2 linked regions of the Flectobacillus major DSM 103 genome follow. The protein of the gene in region 2 interacts with the protein of the main gene of each other region in a pairwise test. Links are inferred from orthologs where the notes say so. Each region holds a gene or a part of one and is shown on either strand. Other genes may lie near its edges.

The links.
Region 1: the proteins of secG (region 2) and secA interact in binary tests that used the Escherichia coli proteins (3 or more experiments, as listed by UniProt). The link is inferred for Flectobacillus major DSM 103 from one-to-one orthologs.

Annotation. Positions count from the first base shown.
Region 1 is NZ_KE386491.1:404,926-413,835, forward strand. What follows is about bases 274-4,225. They hold secA (preprotein translocase subunit SecA), read right to left. Parts: upstream 3,846-4,225; coding sequence 474-3,845; downstream 274-473. Other genes in these bases: FLEMA_RS0103665 (hypothetical protein), read left to right, coding at 4,082-4,225. Outside these bases: more of FLEMA_RS0103665, read left to right, coding at 4,226-4,570; FLEMA_RS67390 (hypothetical protein), read left to right, coding at 4,737-5,597; FLEMA_RS0103675 (NUDIX hydrolase), read right to left, coding at 5,665-6,297; FLEMA_RS0103680 (response regulator transcription factor), read right to left, coding at 6,325-7,110; FLEMA_RS0103685 (M1 family metallopeptidase), read right to left, coding at 7,235-8,910. UniProt on the Escherichia coli protein: Required for protein export, interacts with the SecYEG preprotein conducting channel.
Region 2 is NZ_KE386491.1:2,549,792-2,557,672, forward strand. Bases 4,959-7,881 are described here. They hold secG (preprotein translocase subunit SecG), read left to right. Parts: upstream 4,959-6,195; coding sequence 6,196-6,567; downstream 6,568-7,881. Other genes in these bases: lptE (LPS assembly lipoprotein LptE), read left to right, coding at 4,959-5,328; FLEMA_RS76120 (DUF8458 domain-containing protein), read left to right, coding at 5,347-6,048; FLEMA_RS0117115 (hypothetical protein), read right to left, coding at 6,795-7,505. Outside these bases: FLEMA_RS0116925 (glycoside hydrolase family 13 protein), read right to left, coding at 1-480; FLEMA_RS68825 (SDR family oxidoreductase), read left to right, coding at 913-1,629; tRNA (N6-isopentenyl adenosine(37)-C2)-methylthiotransferase MiaB, read left to right, coding at 1,940-3,355; FLEMA_RS68835 (sigma-54 interaction domain-containing protein), read left to right, coding at 3,462-4,817; more of lptE, read left to right, coding at 4,798-4,958. UniProt on the Escherichia coli protein: Subunit of the protein translocation channel SecYEG. Overexpression of some hybrid proteins has been thought to jam the protein secretion apparatus resulting in cell death; while this may be true it also results in FtsH-mediated degradation of SecY.

The sequences.
Region 1 (8,910 bases), 2.1 Mb from region 2 along the record:
AAGTTATTGAGATAAATTTCAAATGGGCTATTATTATAAAATAAAATATTTGTATGTTGGTTATTTTCTGACAGGGGGTATTCTACCTAATTTAAACGTAATATAATATTTATGGGATTTTTTTTTACAATACCAAGTATATTGGCAAGAATTGTAAAAACGATGATTTTCAAGGAAAGAATTATGGAAATAATATGTAACCTAGATTCAAAAATAAAGGAATATTACAAAGAAAACAATTGCTTTTGGGGACTATTTATTAAGTGGATGCCCTAAATAGATAAAATACAACTGTATGTTTGAGTGGCAAAGTGATAAGTACTTTGTGAAAAACTTATAAATGTTGTACTTTTGTGAAGTAGCTAAAAATAGAAATCCGATTACGTTGAAGCCAACCAAAGGCGGATATGACTTTAATATAAAAATGGTTAATTCACAAAAAAACGCCCGTTTTACGGGCGTTTTTTGTTTTATTATGCAATAACCACTGCAATTCCTTTTTCAACGTCTTGCTCTACGGTTTTGTATTTGACATTTTCTTTAATGCTTCCGTCTTTGTATTGTACCGTAACTCTTTGGTTGCGGTCGGCTATTTTGATTGCCTGACGTGGAGCTACTTTTTCAACGTTTTGACCAGCACTTGGGTCGATATAGTCGTTTTCGCCACCTAAGCCCCCTGCCAAACCGCCAACCAGTGAAGAAATAGCTTCTTCTTTCTGTAATTGTAATTTAGGTTGTGGAGCTGCTTTTACTTGTGGGGCAGGTTGCTCGGCTTGTTGAGCTTCGGGCATATCTGCTTTCATCAAGAAACTAACAGTATCGGTATTGATTCTGCTTAGGAAACGTTCAAATAATTTAACAGCTTCAAATTTGTAAATCAATAGTGGGTCTTTTTGTTCAAAAACAGCATTTTGTACTGATTGCTTCAAATCGTCCATGTCACGGAGGTGTTCTTTCCATTCTTGGTCGATAAGGCTAAGAGCAATGAATTTCTCCATTTCAGCAATTACCTTTTTGCCTTTTGTTTCAATTGTTTCTCTGGCATCGGCAAACAAGCCCGTTACTAAAGTACCATTGGTAATAGGTACTTGAATACCTGAATAGCCTTGCGAAATGGCTTCTTGTGCAAATAAAACTACTTTTTCGGCAAGTTGTTTATTCTTTTCGTGGTAATGCTTCTCGGCAACATCGTACAAGCGAGTTGTGCGTTGTTGTGTATTAAGCTTGGTGAATTCTTCACGTTGGAAAGGTGGCTCGATACCCAAAATATCAATACAACGCAGTTCTACCTCTTCAAAAGAAATATTGTTCTGGATAATTTCCGAGCAAACATCATACATATTGTTGGCAATATCCAATGCTAACCGCTCGCCAAACAAAGCATTTTGGCGACGTTTGTAAATGGCATTACGTTGGTAGTTCATAACGTCGTCATATTCCAACAAACGCTTTCTGATACCAAAGTTATTTTCTTCTACTTTTTTCTGAGCTCTTTCTACCGACGACGTAATCATAGAGTGTTGGATTACTTCTCCTTCTTCCATACCCATACGGTCCATTACTTTGGCAATACGGTCAGAACCAAATTTACGCATAAGGTCGTCGTCGAGCGACAAGAAGAATTGAGATGAACCAACATCCCCCTGACGACCTGCACGACCACGCAACTGGCGGTCGACACGGCGAGATTCGTGACGCTCTGTACCTACAATGGCCAAACCACCCGCTTTTTTAGCTTCTGGCGATAGCTTAATATCTGTACCACGACCGGCCATGTTGGTAGCAATGGTTACTTTGCCCGATTGACCTGCTTCTGCAACGATTTCGGCTTCACGAGCGTGCTGCTTGGCGTTCAATACATTGTGGCTAATTTTGCGAATAGCCAACATTCTACTCAATAACTCAGAGTTTTCGACCGAAGTTGTACCTACAAGTACTGGACGACCAGCATCTACAAGCTCCTGAATTTCTTGAGCTACAGCATTATATTTCTCACGAACTGTTTTGTAAACTTTATCTTCGTGGTCGAGGCGAGAGATTTTTCTATTGGTTGGTATCGTTACTACGTCCAATTTATAGATTGTCCAGAATTCGCCTGCTTCAGTTTCGGCTGTACCCGTCATACCGCAAAGCTTGTGGTACATACGGAAATAGTTTTGAAGCGTAATTGTAGCGTAAGTCTGAGTAGCATCTTCGATATTTACGTTTTCTTTGGCCTCGATAGCTTGGTGTAATCCGTCCGAATATCTACGGCCATCCATAATACGGCCAGTTTGTTCATCTACGATTTTCACTTTGCCTTCGTCGATAATATATTCGGTATCTTTCTCAAACAAAGTGTAAGCCTTCAACAATTGACTTACTGTATGAATACGCTGTGTTTTAGCAGAATAATCACGAATTAGAGCTTCTTTTTTTACTAGACGCTCATGTTCATTGATTGTTTCGTCTTTTTCAATAGCATTCAAATCTACAGAAAGGTCTGGAATTACGAAGAAGTTGGCATCATCAATCATCCGAGCCATAAAATCAAGTCCTTTTTCGGTCATTTCAACTTGATTATTTTTTTCTTCAATCGTAAACATCAACGGAGCATCAGCCTCAGGCATCAATTTTTGGTTTTCAGCCAAATAGATACCCTCTGTTTCTTGCATGATTTGTTTTGTACCTGTTTCGCCCAAAAACTTAATTAATGGACGGCTTTTGGGAAGCCCTCTGTAAGCACGGAATAAAGCCAAACCACCCTCTTTTTTCTTGCCAGCGGCAATAAGTTTTTTGGCTTCTACCAATTGGTCTTGTACAATTCTTTTTTGTTGCTCAACCAAACGGGCTACCAAAGGATTAAAGATTTCAAAGTCTTGTTCGTCACCACGAGCCATTGGGCCACTGATGATTAATGGCGTACGGGCATCATCAATTAACACGGAGTCAACCTCATCGACCATAGCGAAGTGGTGCTTACGTTGAACTTGTTCTTCGGGGCTACGAGCCATGTTGTCACGGAGGTAGTCAAAGCCAAATTCGTTGTTAGTACCATAAGTAATGTCGGCCAAATACGCTTGTCGTCTTTCGTCGGTATTAGGTTCGTGCTTGTCGATACAGTCAACGGTCAATCCATGAAATTCAAATAAAGGAGCGTTCCATTCCGAGTCACGTTTGGCAAGGTAGTCGTTGACCGTAACCAAATGAACACCTTTGCCTGCCAAAGCATTCAAGAAAGAAGGCAGGGTCGAAACCAACGTTTTACCTTCCCCCGTTGCCATTTCGGCAATTTTACCTTGGTGTAAAACAATACCCCCAATCAACTGTACATCGTAGTGAATCATGTTCCACTCGATTTCGTTGCCAGCGGCCGTCCATTTGTTATGCCAGATAGCGGTATCGCCTACAATTTCAACGTTTTTCTTTTTCGCAGCAATAAATTTGTCGTGAACAGTGGCCGTAACCTCTAGTTTTTTGTTTTCGGTGTACCTTCGGGCAGTTTCTTTTACAATAGCAAAAGCTTGTGGAAGGATGTCCATCAAAACAACCTCTAATTCTTTATTACGTTCTAATTCTAGTTTGTCAACTTCATTGAAGATACCTTCTTTGGCATCTACAGACATTTCGGGGTTGGCTTCTATTTCCATTTTAAGGTCAGAAATATCTGCATCAAACTTGGCCAAACGTTCTTGAATAAGGGCTTTTAAATCAGCCGTTTTTTGACGTAATTGATCGTCTGTTAAGCTTGAAAGCTTGGCATATTCTACCTTAACATTTTCTACGATAGGTAATAGTTCCTTAATATCACGTTCTGACTTTGTGCCAAAAAACTTGGTGACTGCTTTGGTTAAGTAATTTATCATTTTGCTCTTTGTCGTTAATCTTTAGAGATTTGATTAATAAATAGGGTTCTTTTTTGATAAGAATAGCATTTAAACTCCCTATTCTACTACGTACAGAAAATTAAATACTTACAAATTTAGTTCATTAGAACCTTTTAAAAACAATTTCGTTATAATTAATATTGTAGCCAAAACAGAATTGGTCGTATCTTTGAAGATTCCCAAAACACTTTTTTTTACATAAGTAACTGAATATCATGGAACAAACACCCCCTCGTCGCCGTCCTCCTCGTCAAAAGCTAAAAATGCCCCTTTTTGGAAATTTGGGCGGTGGAGCAAGTAATTCTTCGTCAAGACCCGAGAAAAGCCCTTTGAGTGGTAAAATTACACCTATCGCTTTTTTAATTGCATTGGTGGCTTATGGGGTTGACTATGTGATGGATAAAAAAAATACGCACCGTACTATTACGGGAGCTAGTGATGTAAAAGAGATGGTTTGGAACGGAAAAGTGACCAAGAAATGGGCCAACGTTATTTCGTCCGACAATATTCATTATTACATTGAAATGACAAAGATGATTAATGATACTACTTACGAGAAAAATACCGTAGATTTAGTAGGTGAAAAAACCGATTTTTGGGATAAAATAGGCCCCAATAATACCTTGGTCAAGAAAGAGGGAGATTTGAACGTAACTGTAAAAAGATTCTTTAAAAAAGATACTGTCCTAACTCTCAAATATTAATCTAAACCCCACAAATAGTAGAATATTTGTGGGGAAGTATAGGTCTGATTATCAGTTGATAATACAGTAGGTAGTATAAATCTAGTGAATTTCTTGATTTTCTAGAGTCTAGTGGCATAAAATTTGTGTAGGTAATTACAAGACCTGAATAAAATATTATAACGCCATGAAAAAAATTATACTACAAAGTATATTGATATTGTTTGTCTCATTATCCGCTTCTTTTTCTCAGTCTTCAAAAAAAAACATAGTCAATGGATTTAAGTTGCAAGGTACTGATGTTGATGTTTATGTTCTTTGTAACCTTACCAATATAAGTTTATCTAATGTTGCTAACTTGTTAGCATCAAATTTGTTTGCGTCAATGTATTTGGTTGAATCGGTGTCTGAAACGCCCAACTGGGTTATAAAAGATACTCCTCTGGCCGAGGTATCTTTGCCTGATGATTTGGAGCTTGAGGAAAACCAAATTAAGCAATTACAAGGACAAAAAGCCCAACAAAAGCCTCTGCTTGTGATGACTCCTTCCCCCAAAACGGTTGTTGTGGCAGCTCCCCAAGCTGAACCTACAGTGGCTACTACAGGAGGAATTTATGATTATGTGGTTAAGGAAGCCGCAGCAGAAGTAACGCTTACAGAGGAAGAAAAAAAGCAATATTATGCTGGTGGAATAAGGGTTTTATCGCTTTTAGAAGAAGCAGCTCTTAGTGATTCGATATTTACTAAACCCGACCAAAGAGCTGTTTTTCATGGTGGAAGCGATGCTTTTAAAAAATATTTAGAAAAAAACGTAAAGGCCTCTAGGAAAGCTCAACTCAAAGAAAAACAGGAACAAGTAATAGTACAGTTTGTTGTCAAGAAAAACGGAAAACCTGAAGCTTTTAAGTTGATGAAAATGGCCGATTACCAGAGTAGTGAAGAGGTACTTAATGCCTTGCAGGATATGCCCAATTGGCTACCAGCTCAATACAAAGGAACAGAGGTTAGCTCGGTGGTAGAGGTAACCGTTCCTGTTATAAAGCGATAGCAAAATAATTTATATAAAATCCTTTCTGATAGATAAGTTTCAGAAAGGATTTTTTGTAGAAACTTATCTAGTCAAAATAAACGGGTTTGCTGGGGTTTTTGTAATAGTCAAACATCATTTCTATTTGATTTTTTACAATCCTATCTTCAGACAGCAGAGGGAGGTTTTCGAGTGTAAAAAATGCAACTTCTGATGTTTCTTGTGTATGTGCGGCCAATGTTCCGCCAACGATTTCACAAAGGATAAACAGCTTATACACATACCATGCTTGAGGAGGGTGCGGATGATTTTTCTTATCAAATACACCCAAAAGTTTTTGAGCTTTTACTTTTAGCCCAGTTTCTTCCCAAGCTTCTTTTTCGGCTACTTCCGAGGGCGAATAACCTACATCGCCCCAACCTCCAGGAAGTGACCATTTGCCATCGACATTTTCTTTTACCAACAGGATTTCTCCATTGTCATTGAAAATTACCGAACGAACATCTACTTTGGGCGTTTGGTATCCGTCACGTTCGCTAGCAAATAAACGTGTGATTTTTTCGATAGGCTCGTCGCTGAGGTTTTGTAGAATTTTGATACTCAAATCCGATAATTCCTGATAGCGTTCAAGGTCGAAGGGTTTATCTTGTGCGTAAAATATGCCTGCCTGAGCAATAGATTGTATTCTTTGAGCAATGGCGAGCCAATCGGTATTTTTCATTGAAAGCAAATTTAGAAGAGTGTGTTGTTAGATTAGTCGGTATATTTTAAGAAAATTAATCAATTCAAGGGTGTCGGCTAAGCCTAGCTTTCGTAACATGTTTTGGCGATGTTTATTCACAGTATTGACACTGATAAACAAATCTTGGGCAATATGCTCGCTGAGCCGGCCTTGCCCTAAAAGTTTGGCAATTTCGAGTTCTCTTTTGGTTAGTAAAGGCAATTTTTGACAAGTACTGAGATTATTATCAATTTCTAATAAAATATCAGTATTTCCTCCAGAAAGAAGTAGGTGTTGCTTTCCGTCTTTCTTGAAATGGGTAATATCCGAGATATAAGCTAACGTATAGATAGCCTGTTTTTCTTCATTGACTTTCAAAATAAGGTTTTCTTGGCATATCCTTGTGGTAGCCCCATTTTTCCGTTCAATTCTATAATCATAAATAGCCCGAAACGACCTTAACTGTTGGTTCTCTAGGGAGAGTAAATAACTGTTGATTTTTTTTGAAATCTCGATAAGTCCTAATTTATCTTGAGGTAAAAATTGATTGACGAAGCCTTCCATTCCAACTTTGTATAGATAGTCGGCAGACCAGCCACATACTTTGTCAACATCGCCTAGAATTAGGGCGTATTGTAAGGTAGTGGTGTCTATGACAGCCATTGCAATACCCTGCATCAATAAAGTATCATGTAAAAGTGGGTTATCTTTTGTCAACGTCTCAAGCATCTTTTTGTCACTGCTCAAATCTTCCGATTTCCATATCTGTTTGAAAACCTTGAAGTCGAAAGTATTCGTAAAGACGTTACTCATAACAATAATCTTAGTGAATGATAACTAATCGAAAAAGCAATAATCTATTTAATCCTCTTGTAACAAATACAAGGCTATTGTTTTGTCATGATAGCCTTGTATTTATGATGAGTGTAATACAATATTAATTTGGTTTTGGAGCTTTATAATTTAAAGGTCTCCATGTATTATTTTTTGAATTAAAATCGGGTAAAACATGGTCTGGGTCGATAGTAACAGACTTTAGTGGTAAGGTTGTTGAGCTTTTGAAAGTCCATGTACCACCTCTTTGCCAAATTTCTACAGGAAGAGTAACTCTTTCCTTTGTTCCACCAACCATTTCTAGGTCTATTGTAGCTGGTAGGGCCATTTTTTCAAGGTTTTCGATAGTAATAATAGCACCATTCTTAGGGTCTTGTTCTATGTACTGAACATCCTTTACGGCTTGGTCAAGCTTCCATGTTTCATAAAACCAACTTCGCCAAAACCAAGAAAGGTCTTCGCCAGCAGCATCTTCGATTGTTTTGAAAAAGTCATAAGGAGTTGGGTGCTTAAAAGCCCAGCGTTTGATATATTCACGGAACGCATAATCAAATCGCTCTTCACCCAAAATTTGCTCACGCAATAATTTTAGTCCAATCGCAGGTTTGTAATAAGCCTCATATCCTAATCCACTAGCCTGAATAACATCTGGAATATTCATTATAGGCTCGGCGGTATCACGGAATAACTGTTTGGCCAATTGGTGCATATCAATTTTATTACTTTTGTATTCGCCATTGTTAAAATTATCGGTCGAATAGAAGTTGATAAAAGTATTAAAACCTTCGTCCATCCAAGCAAATTTTCTTTCATTAGAACCTACAATCATAGGAAACCAGTTATGACCAAACTCATGGTCAGTTACACCCCAAAGGCTTTCGGTACGGCTAGTACTGCCACAAAAAACTATGCCAGGATATTCCATACCACTAATAGAACCCGCTACGTTGGTGGCTACTGGATAGGTATACTCATAGAGCCATTTTGAGTAATACTCTAAACAACCTTTAACATATTCGGTCGAGCGTCCCCAACCTTTTTCTCCACCAGCCTCGGCAGGATAGGCCGACATAGCTAAGGATTTTTTGCCACTTGGTAAATTAATTTTGGCCGCATCTATAACAAATGCTTTTGACGAAGCAAAGGCCACATCACGAGCCATATTACAACGGAATCTCCATGTGATTTTGCCTTCTGTTTTTGGGCGAGAATTACCTTCTGTGATTTCATCTTTACTTCTGATGATGACAGTTTTGTCGCTATTAGAAGCTTGAGCCAAGCGTTTTGACTGCTCGGCTGTCCAGCATTCGTTAGGGTTGATAAGCTCGCCAGAGCCCACAACAATATGCGAAGCTGGCACTGTAACGGCATACTCAAAGTTGCCGTATTCTAAATAAAACTCGCCTGCTCCTAAATATGGCAACACATTCCAGCCTTCAATATCGTCGTAAACGGCCATACGAGGATACCACTGGGCAATCTCGTAAATTGTACCTTGTTGAGCTTCGTGCATACCAACACGATCTGATCCATATTTAGGTATTTTGAAAGCATAGGCTATCTTAATTTTGGCAATACCTGTTTTCTCGTTAACAGGTGTTGTCAGTTTGAGCTGCAAACGAGTATCTGTAACTAAATGCTCAACGGTTTTGCCATCTACCGTTACCGATTTAATTTCATAACCGCCATTGAAACTGGTGTTACCAAATCGTCCGCCTGTAATGTTAGTAGTAGCGGCTCCTCGTGACTGTGTATTAAACTGGTTTTGGTCGAGTTGCA
Region 2 (7,881 bases):
TTCATTAGAAGCCTCGTCTAGCTCCCACGCCGAACCCGAAAAGAAGGAAAGCCAATCGTTTGGTAGCCTTCCTCCTCGCCTGGCTGGCCGCCAAATATAATAATCTCGATAAGGGTTATCTTTGCCTTTGAGAGCCTCCCGAAACCAAAAATGTTCGTCCGAGCTATGATTTACTACCAAATCTACCACCATTTTGAGTCCTCGCTGATGCACTTGGTAGAGCAGCTCCTCAAAGTCGGCCATAGTACCAAAATCGCTCATGATAGCCCGATAGTCTGATATATCATAGCCATTGTCGGCATTGGGCGACTGATAAAAAGGACTCAGCCATATTACATCTATACCCAATGCTTTTAAATAATCTAATTGGGAAATAATTCCTTGTAAATCCCCAATTCCATCGCCGTTAGCGTCTTTAAAACTCCGAGGATAGATTTGATATACGACCGCCTCTTTCCACCATTTACGTGTTTGACTCATAATAGTTAAATAGCATATTTATTGATTGGGATACTCTTTGTTTAGTCCTATTTTTTGAATTTCTTCCAGTAATCAAGTGCAAGGGTAATCCAATAGAAAGCTTAGAAAGACTAACTTACAAGAGTAAACATTTCATTAGTAACAGATGATTCATTTCAAACTTGGTCGATACTATTACGTCACGCCCAAAAGAAATAATTGAAAAACAATCAATAGCTCTTGGGGGTATTTCCAATACCTGCACAATTTCTCCAATCAATTAAAAAATTAGCAAGAAATAAAAAATAGTCGGCAATATACTACCTTCTTTATTGGGTGGTAACGGGCTTTGTAGGCATTATTAAGTACAGAACAAAGCAGTTTTGCCGTAAAAAGCCTATTTTTGCTTGGTTATCGACAATTTTTCCATTCAACCATAAAATTATAAACAAAATGTCTTTAAAAAATAAAACTGTACTTATTACAGGAGCTAGTAAGGGAATTGGCCGTGCTTTGGCCTTGACACTTGCCCAAGAAGGTGCTTATTTGGGCTTGGTAGCTCGTAGCGAGCAAGAGCTAAAGGCTGTTCAACAAGAAGCTACAGCCCTTGGTGCTAAAGTCGAAATTTTTGTAGGAAGTGTAGCCGACGAAGCATTTGTAAAAAACTCGGTTCAAAGCCTTTTTGCTACCTTTGGCAGTATCGATGCCCTTGTCAATAATGCGGGTTTTGGTATTTTTAAGCAGGCTACCGAAATCACGTCAGCCGAATGGGACGATATTTATGAAACCAATGTAAAAGGAACTTTTCTGTTTTGTCGTGAAGCTATTCCTTTTATGAAGAGTGCAGGCAAAGGGCATATCATCAATATTGCCTCGGATGTAGCCAAAAGGGTTTTTGATGGCGGTTCGTTGTACTGTTCTTCTAAATATGCTCAAGATGCCTTTTCGATGGCCTTGAGAAAAGAGGTGAGAAAGGATCAAATCAAGGTATCGGTTGTGTATTCGGGATTAGTAGATACCTATTTTCATCGGCGTGCCGAGGGCGACCCTCATCAGGAAAAATACCTTTCCTCACAAGATATGGCCAATTCTATTCATTATATTCTGTCGGCTCCTGCCCATGTTGTCATTGACGAATTAATGATTCACCCTATTTCTCAGGATTATTAATCTATAAAGCTAGCTCTTTCAACTTTTATAGCTGGTGAATAAATTCGCCAGCTCATTAGCAATGCCTTCTGAGAAAGCTAACCTGCATTTAAAAACAAGCCTATTAACCCTTTTATCCTAAAAAGCCTGATTCGGTGCAGTATTCCTCAAAAGTTAATTTTTCCTAAAACTCTGCCATAATGGCAGAATTGAACTCAAAATTGCGTAATTTTGTAGTCCAACAGAAATAAGCACCAAATGGAGGAGATTTTCTATCCTTCAGATAACGTATTTGCTTATTTGCTTTCAACATTTACGCATTACCAAAAACATGAAGAGTTTAGAAATACTTAAAGACGAAGACAAAGAGGCTTTGGAAGTAGCTAGAATTTCGATTGACGAAACTGGCAAGGAAAATAAAAAGAAATTATATATCGAAAGCTACGGCTGCCAAATGAATTTCTCGGATAGTGAAATTGTAACGTCTATTCTTCAAGAAAATGGCTACGCTACTACATCACAATACGAAGAAGCAGATGTTATTTTGTTGAATACTTGTGCTATTCGTGAAAATGCCGAACAAAAAGTACGCAACCGTCTGAAAAACTTCACCCCTCTTAAAAAGAAAAAACCAGACGTTGTTGTAGGGGTATTGGGCTGTATGGCCGAACGCCTCAAAACCAAGTTTTTGGAAGAAGAAAAAATCGTTGATGTTGTTGCTGGCCCCGACTCTTACCGTGACCTACCAAATCTATTCAGCGAAGTTGAAGAAGGACAAAAGGCTATTAATGTGTTCTTGTCGAGAGACGAAACCTATGCAGATATTTCGCCAGTGCGTCTCAACTCAAACGGTGTTACAGCCTTTGTGAGTATTATGCGTGGTTGCGACAATATGTGTTCGTTTTGTGTAGTGCCATTTACCCGTGGCCGCGAGCGTTCTCGTGATGTCTATTCTATCATCAAAGAATGTCAGGATTTGATTGATAATGGATTTAAAGAAGTAACACTTCTTGGCCAAAATGTAGACTCTTACAAATGGGCTTCTGAAGATGGTAGCGAAACCGTCAATTTTGCTCAATTGCTTGAAAGAGTAGCACTTATTAGTCCAGAATTGCGTGTGCGTTTTTCTACTTCGCACCCTAAAGACATTACCGACGAAGTACTACATACCATGAAAAAGTACGAGAATATCTGTAAGTATATTCACTTACCAGCACAAAGCGGTAATTCGAGAGTACTGAAAGTGATGAACCGTACTTACGACCGTGAATGGTATATCAACCGTATCGACGCTATTCGTGCTATTTTGGGCGAAGAATGTGGTATTTCGCACGATATGATTGCAGGCTTCTGTACCGAAACAGAAGAAGAACACCAAGATACATTGTCGTTGATGGAATATGTGAAATATGACTACGGTTATATGTTTGCGTATTCAGAACGCCCAGGCACACCTGCCGCCAAAAAGTATACCGACGATATTCCTGAAGATGTCAAAAAACGTCGCTTAAACGAAATCATTGCTATTCAACAAAAACACTCGTTGGCTCGCAACCAAATGGCCTTGGGCAAAGTCCAAAAAGTATTGGTAGAGGGTACTTCTAAACGTTCAGAAGATTTCTTACAAGGTCGCAACGACCAAAATAAAGTAGTAGTTTTCCCTAAACAAAACTTCAAAAAAGGTGACTATGTAAATGTTTTGGTAAAAGAATGTACCGCCGCCACTTTGATTGGAGAAGCAGTATAACTATTGGTGATTTAGTAGAAAAGCGATTATTGGAAGTTGTGAGTATTAACCATGTTTAGTATTCACAACTCAATTGTCACTATTTATCACTCATAACTACAGAGATATGACAACCTCAGAATTACAATCTATAAAAGCCCGTTTTGGAATTATAGGCAATTCTCCCGCATTAAACCATGCCATCGAGGTAGCGGCACAAGTTGCCCCTACCGACATGACGGTGCTAATCACTGGAGAAAGTGGTTCGGGTAAAGAATCGTTTTCAAAGATTATTCATAATATATCAGCACGCAAACATGGCCAATTTATAGCCGTCAACTGTGGGGCTATTCCTGAAGGAACGATTGATTCAGAGCTATTTGGTCATGAAAAAGGAGCTTTTACTGGGGCTATCGATGCACGCAAAGGGTATTTTGAAGTAACAGATGGTGGCACTATTTTTTTGGACGAAATAGCCGAAATGCCCCTAGGAACACAGGCTCGTTTGTTACGAGTATTGGAAAATGGCGAGTTTATTCGTGTAGGTTCGTCAAAAGTACAACGTACCAATGTCCGAGTAGTTGCCGCTACTAATATCAACCTCATGCAGGCGGTAGAACGTGGTAAGTTCCGAGAAGATTTGTATTACCGCCTCAATACTGTGCCGATTTTTGTGCCTCCACTGCGTGACAGAGGTATGGATATTGAACTTCTTTTTAGGAAATTTACAACCGATTTTGCCGAAAAGTACCGTATCAAGCCTATTCAGTTGACACCCGATGCCCAAAATCTATTGCTTTCGCAACGTTTTCCAGGGAATATCCGTCAGCTCAAAAACTTAGCCGACCAAGTGTCTATTTTGGAAGTCGACGACCGTGTACTCAATGCCGATAAATTGAGTCATTATCTTCAAATGAATAATGGCCAACAAATTGGTAATGGCTTGGTAAGAAAGGATTTTGATGCCCAACACAAAGATAACTTCAACGAACGTGAACTTCTCTACAAAATATTATTTGATATGCGTAGAGATGTAACCGAACTAAAAAAAATGTTTTTGGAGGTTCTCAAACACAATGGCGAAGTTAATGGCGATATTTTGAAAGGACACGAGAATTTGTTCCAAAACCTCGAAAATGATACTGTAAATACCAATTTTGCCCCAAGCTATACAGCACCTGAAATGAACCCTAATAGGATTTTGCCAAGTGCCAGTAGTTATGAAACACCCGAATACCAAACTGTTGCCCCCACCGAAAATGAACTAAAAATCATATCGATCGACAACAACACCAACGATGTTTATGACATCACGCATGTAGCCGAAGAAGTGTCGCTGTCGCTTGAAAAACAAGAAAAAGACATGATAATCAAGGCTTTACGCAAAAATAAAAATAAGCGAAAGTATGCAGCACAAGATTTGGGTATTTCGGAAAGAACTTTATATCGAAAAATCAAACAATATGATATTGAAGAGGAATAGCAAAATTTGCTCAAAGGCTTTTGCCGTAGCAATGGCTTTATGTATTGGTACTCAGTTGCTTATGGGGTGCTATTCTTTTAGAGGGGCAAGCTTAGACCCTAACCTAAAAACCATTCAGATTCAAAACTTTACTATTCAGGCAGCAGGTGGGCCAACCAACCTTACGCTGATGTTCAATGAAAAAATGAAAGAGTATTTTCAAAGAAATACTTCGTTGAAAATTGCTAATGTCAACCCCGACTTGATGTTTGAAGGGTATATCAGTGGATATGATGTAGAAGCGAAAGCTCCATCTTCATCGGACAAAGGGGGGCTTAACCGACTAACTATCAGAATACAAGTAAAGTTTACTAACGCCAAAGACGAAAATAAAAACTTTGACCAAGAGTTTTCTTTTTATCAAGATTTTGCTCAAAATCAAACCGTTTCGGCTGTAGAAAAAGACTTGATTCCTAAAATTTTAGACCAAATCGTTTTAGATATTTTTAATAAAACGGCGGGAGAATGGTAGCTTTTAACCAATGAATACATGACCAAAGAATCTTTTTCATATTTAGTAGCCAACCCCAACGAGGTTTCGAGGGAAGATATAGCTGCTTTGGAAGCATTAACACAGGAGTTTCCTTATTTTCAGTTGGCTCATACACTATTGGCCAAAGGTTATCACCAAAATTACCCAGAAGAACTCGCCAACGAGAAAATCAGAAAAGCTGCCGCCTATAGTATCAATCGAAATGCTTTGCGGAAGGTAATCAATGGTAGCTTTGTCAATGAGGTGGTTGCTGTACCCACTGTGCAGGTAGATTCGGCCTATATCGACAAAGTAAAAGAAATTGTAGAGGCAGAAGAAAAACAAAGTGCTACGCAAGCTTTAGAAACCCCAGTATTTAGCAACAATGATTTATTAAGCCAGTCGCTTTCTTTTGAAGATTTTTTGATTGAGGATATTCTGCAAAAACAACAGCAGCAATTAAGTATTATCGAAAACTTTATCCAGAAAGACCCGGGCTTAATTAGAACTAGCAAAAGTCAATTAGAAACAAAAAACAATAATGAAGACCTTTCTGCCAATAGCGTTAGGCCCAAAAAGGAGATTGTAACCGAGAGTTATGCCAAAATTTTGACGATGCAAGGCCGTAAAGAAAAAGCGATTGCAGTATATGAGAAATTAATTTTGAAATTCCCAGAAAAAAAAGCGTACTTTGCGGATAAAATAAAAGGGCTTCAATAACGCTTTTTGAAAAGAAGAATAGAAGGCATCAACGTAAAGCCAAGAGCCATGAACAAAATAGTGTATCTTTTAGGTAATTTATTCATGAATCAAAAGCTTACAACATAAGGCAAAAATCAAAAATATTAACATTAAAACAGTAAAAAAATGTTCGGAGCAGTTATTACTATTATTTGCATTGTAGCAGTATTATTGGTATTCGTAGTATTAGTACAAAACCCTAAAGGAGGCGGCCTTTCAGGTGAATTTGGTACATCAGGAGCAAGTCAAATGTTTGGCGTTCAGCGTACAGGCGACATCCTTGAGCAAATCACTTGGGGCGGAGCAGTTGTAATTGCTTTATTGGTATTGGGTTCTAAATTTTTGACTCCAACAAGCGGTGCAGAAGGTATCAATTCTATCAACGTAGAAAAAGCAGCTAGCAAAACTATCCCAGCGGCAGTTCCAGCTCCTGCACCAGCGGCACCAGCTCCTGCTAGCGGAACTCCTGCAACACCAGCACCAGCTCCTGCTAAATAAATGAAGAAATGAAAGAATGAAATAGTGAAGAAAAAGTGAATTAAGCAATCAATAAGTTAACAATCTAATTCGTTGCCATACTCACTACTAATTATCCCTATTTCATTCTTTCATTATCCAAAACCTCCATTCTTATTGATGTCTCCCCTTTTTATTTTTTTCTCCTCTATTATCCAGCCTATCCAGCCCCTCCCCTAGTTTATTGAGCAATTCCTGAATCATTTTGTTTAAAAAATCACATCAACAACCTTTTTCTTGGCTATTGGTAAGAGTGTTTCTTCTAGTGGTAACACAAACTTCGACTCCACCAAATAAGTAGCAGGATTGGGTAAATGCCTAAAACGTTTGACAAGATCAATCTTGATATTTTCAAAAGTATTTACCACACTTCTTTTTACGGTATCTATATAGAATGTTTTCAGGCCACGTCGTTTTTCGTGGTTATTCTCATAGATAGTCAGGTTATATTGATAGATTCTGGTTTCGCTAATTGTGGGTTCGTACAAAAACAAATATCCATCATTTTTGTACAAAGGCAAAATACCTACAGGAGCAATCGAAATACTTTTTTCAACTTCTTCTCGCAAACCCTCGCCCTCTTGAATGGTATTTTTAAAACGAGGCAAAGCATAATCAGTAATAGATTCCATTTCCATCAAATATTCACTTTCGGGCTGAGTTTCTGTTCGGAAATCTACTTGCAATTTTTCGGCATTGATTCCATTGATTCTTTTCGGGAAGTTTTGAGCCATTTGTTGTAATCCAGACTTAAAATACAGCGAGTATTCGTAATGCCTTTGCAAATCGACCAAATCTGGATATAATTTTTGTTCCTTAAAATTGGTTTTTACCGACTGCAAATATGCCAATAAAACGTACTTTTTGTACTCGAAATCTACCAAACCAGCCGTTAGCCAGTCTTTTTCTAAATTTCTCATCTGCGTCCTCCTTTCTTTTAAAACTATTTAAAACATTCGGAAAATCTCAAAAGTATGACACATACGTTTTTGAACCTCTGATAACAAAAGTGGTAAGGATGTCAAACTCTGATAAATGATTACTTTTTTTACTTAAAGTTATTATTTCAAACGAAAAAAGCAAGAAATCCTCCCGATTTTATCCAATAACAGCCATACCCCGATACAAGCAGACACCCATTCAATGACACTTTTATTGTTTTGCCAAACCAAAGCCTCATTCATGCCCCATTAACAACCTTTATTTTGACCAATTTGTCATAAATTAAGTACAAAAAAGCAGACAAAAATGCTTAGAGGGTAAGGCAAAAAAGATAAAAACCGATAATTTGTCAGT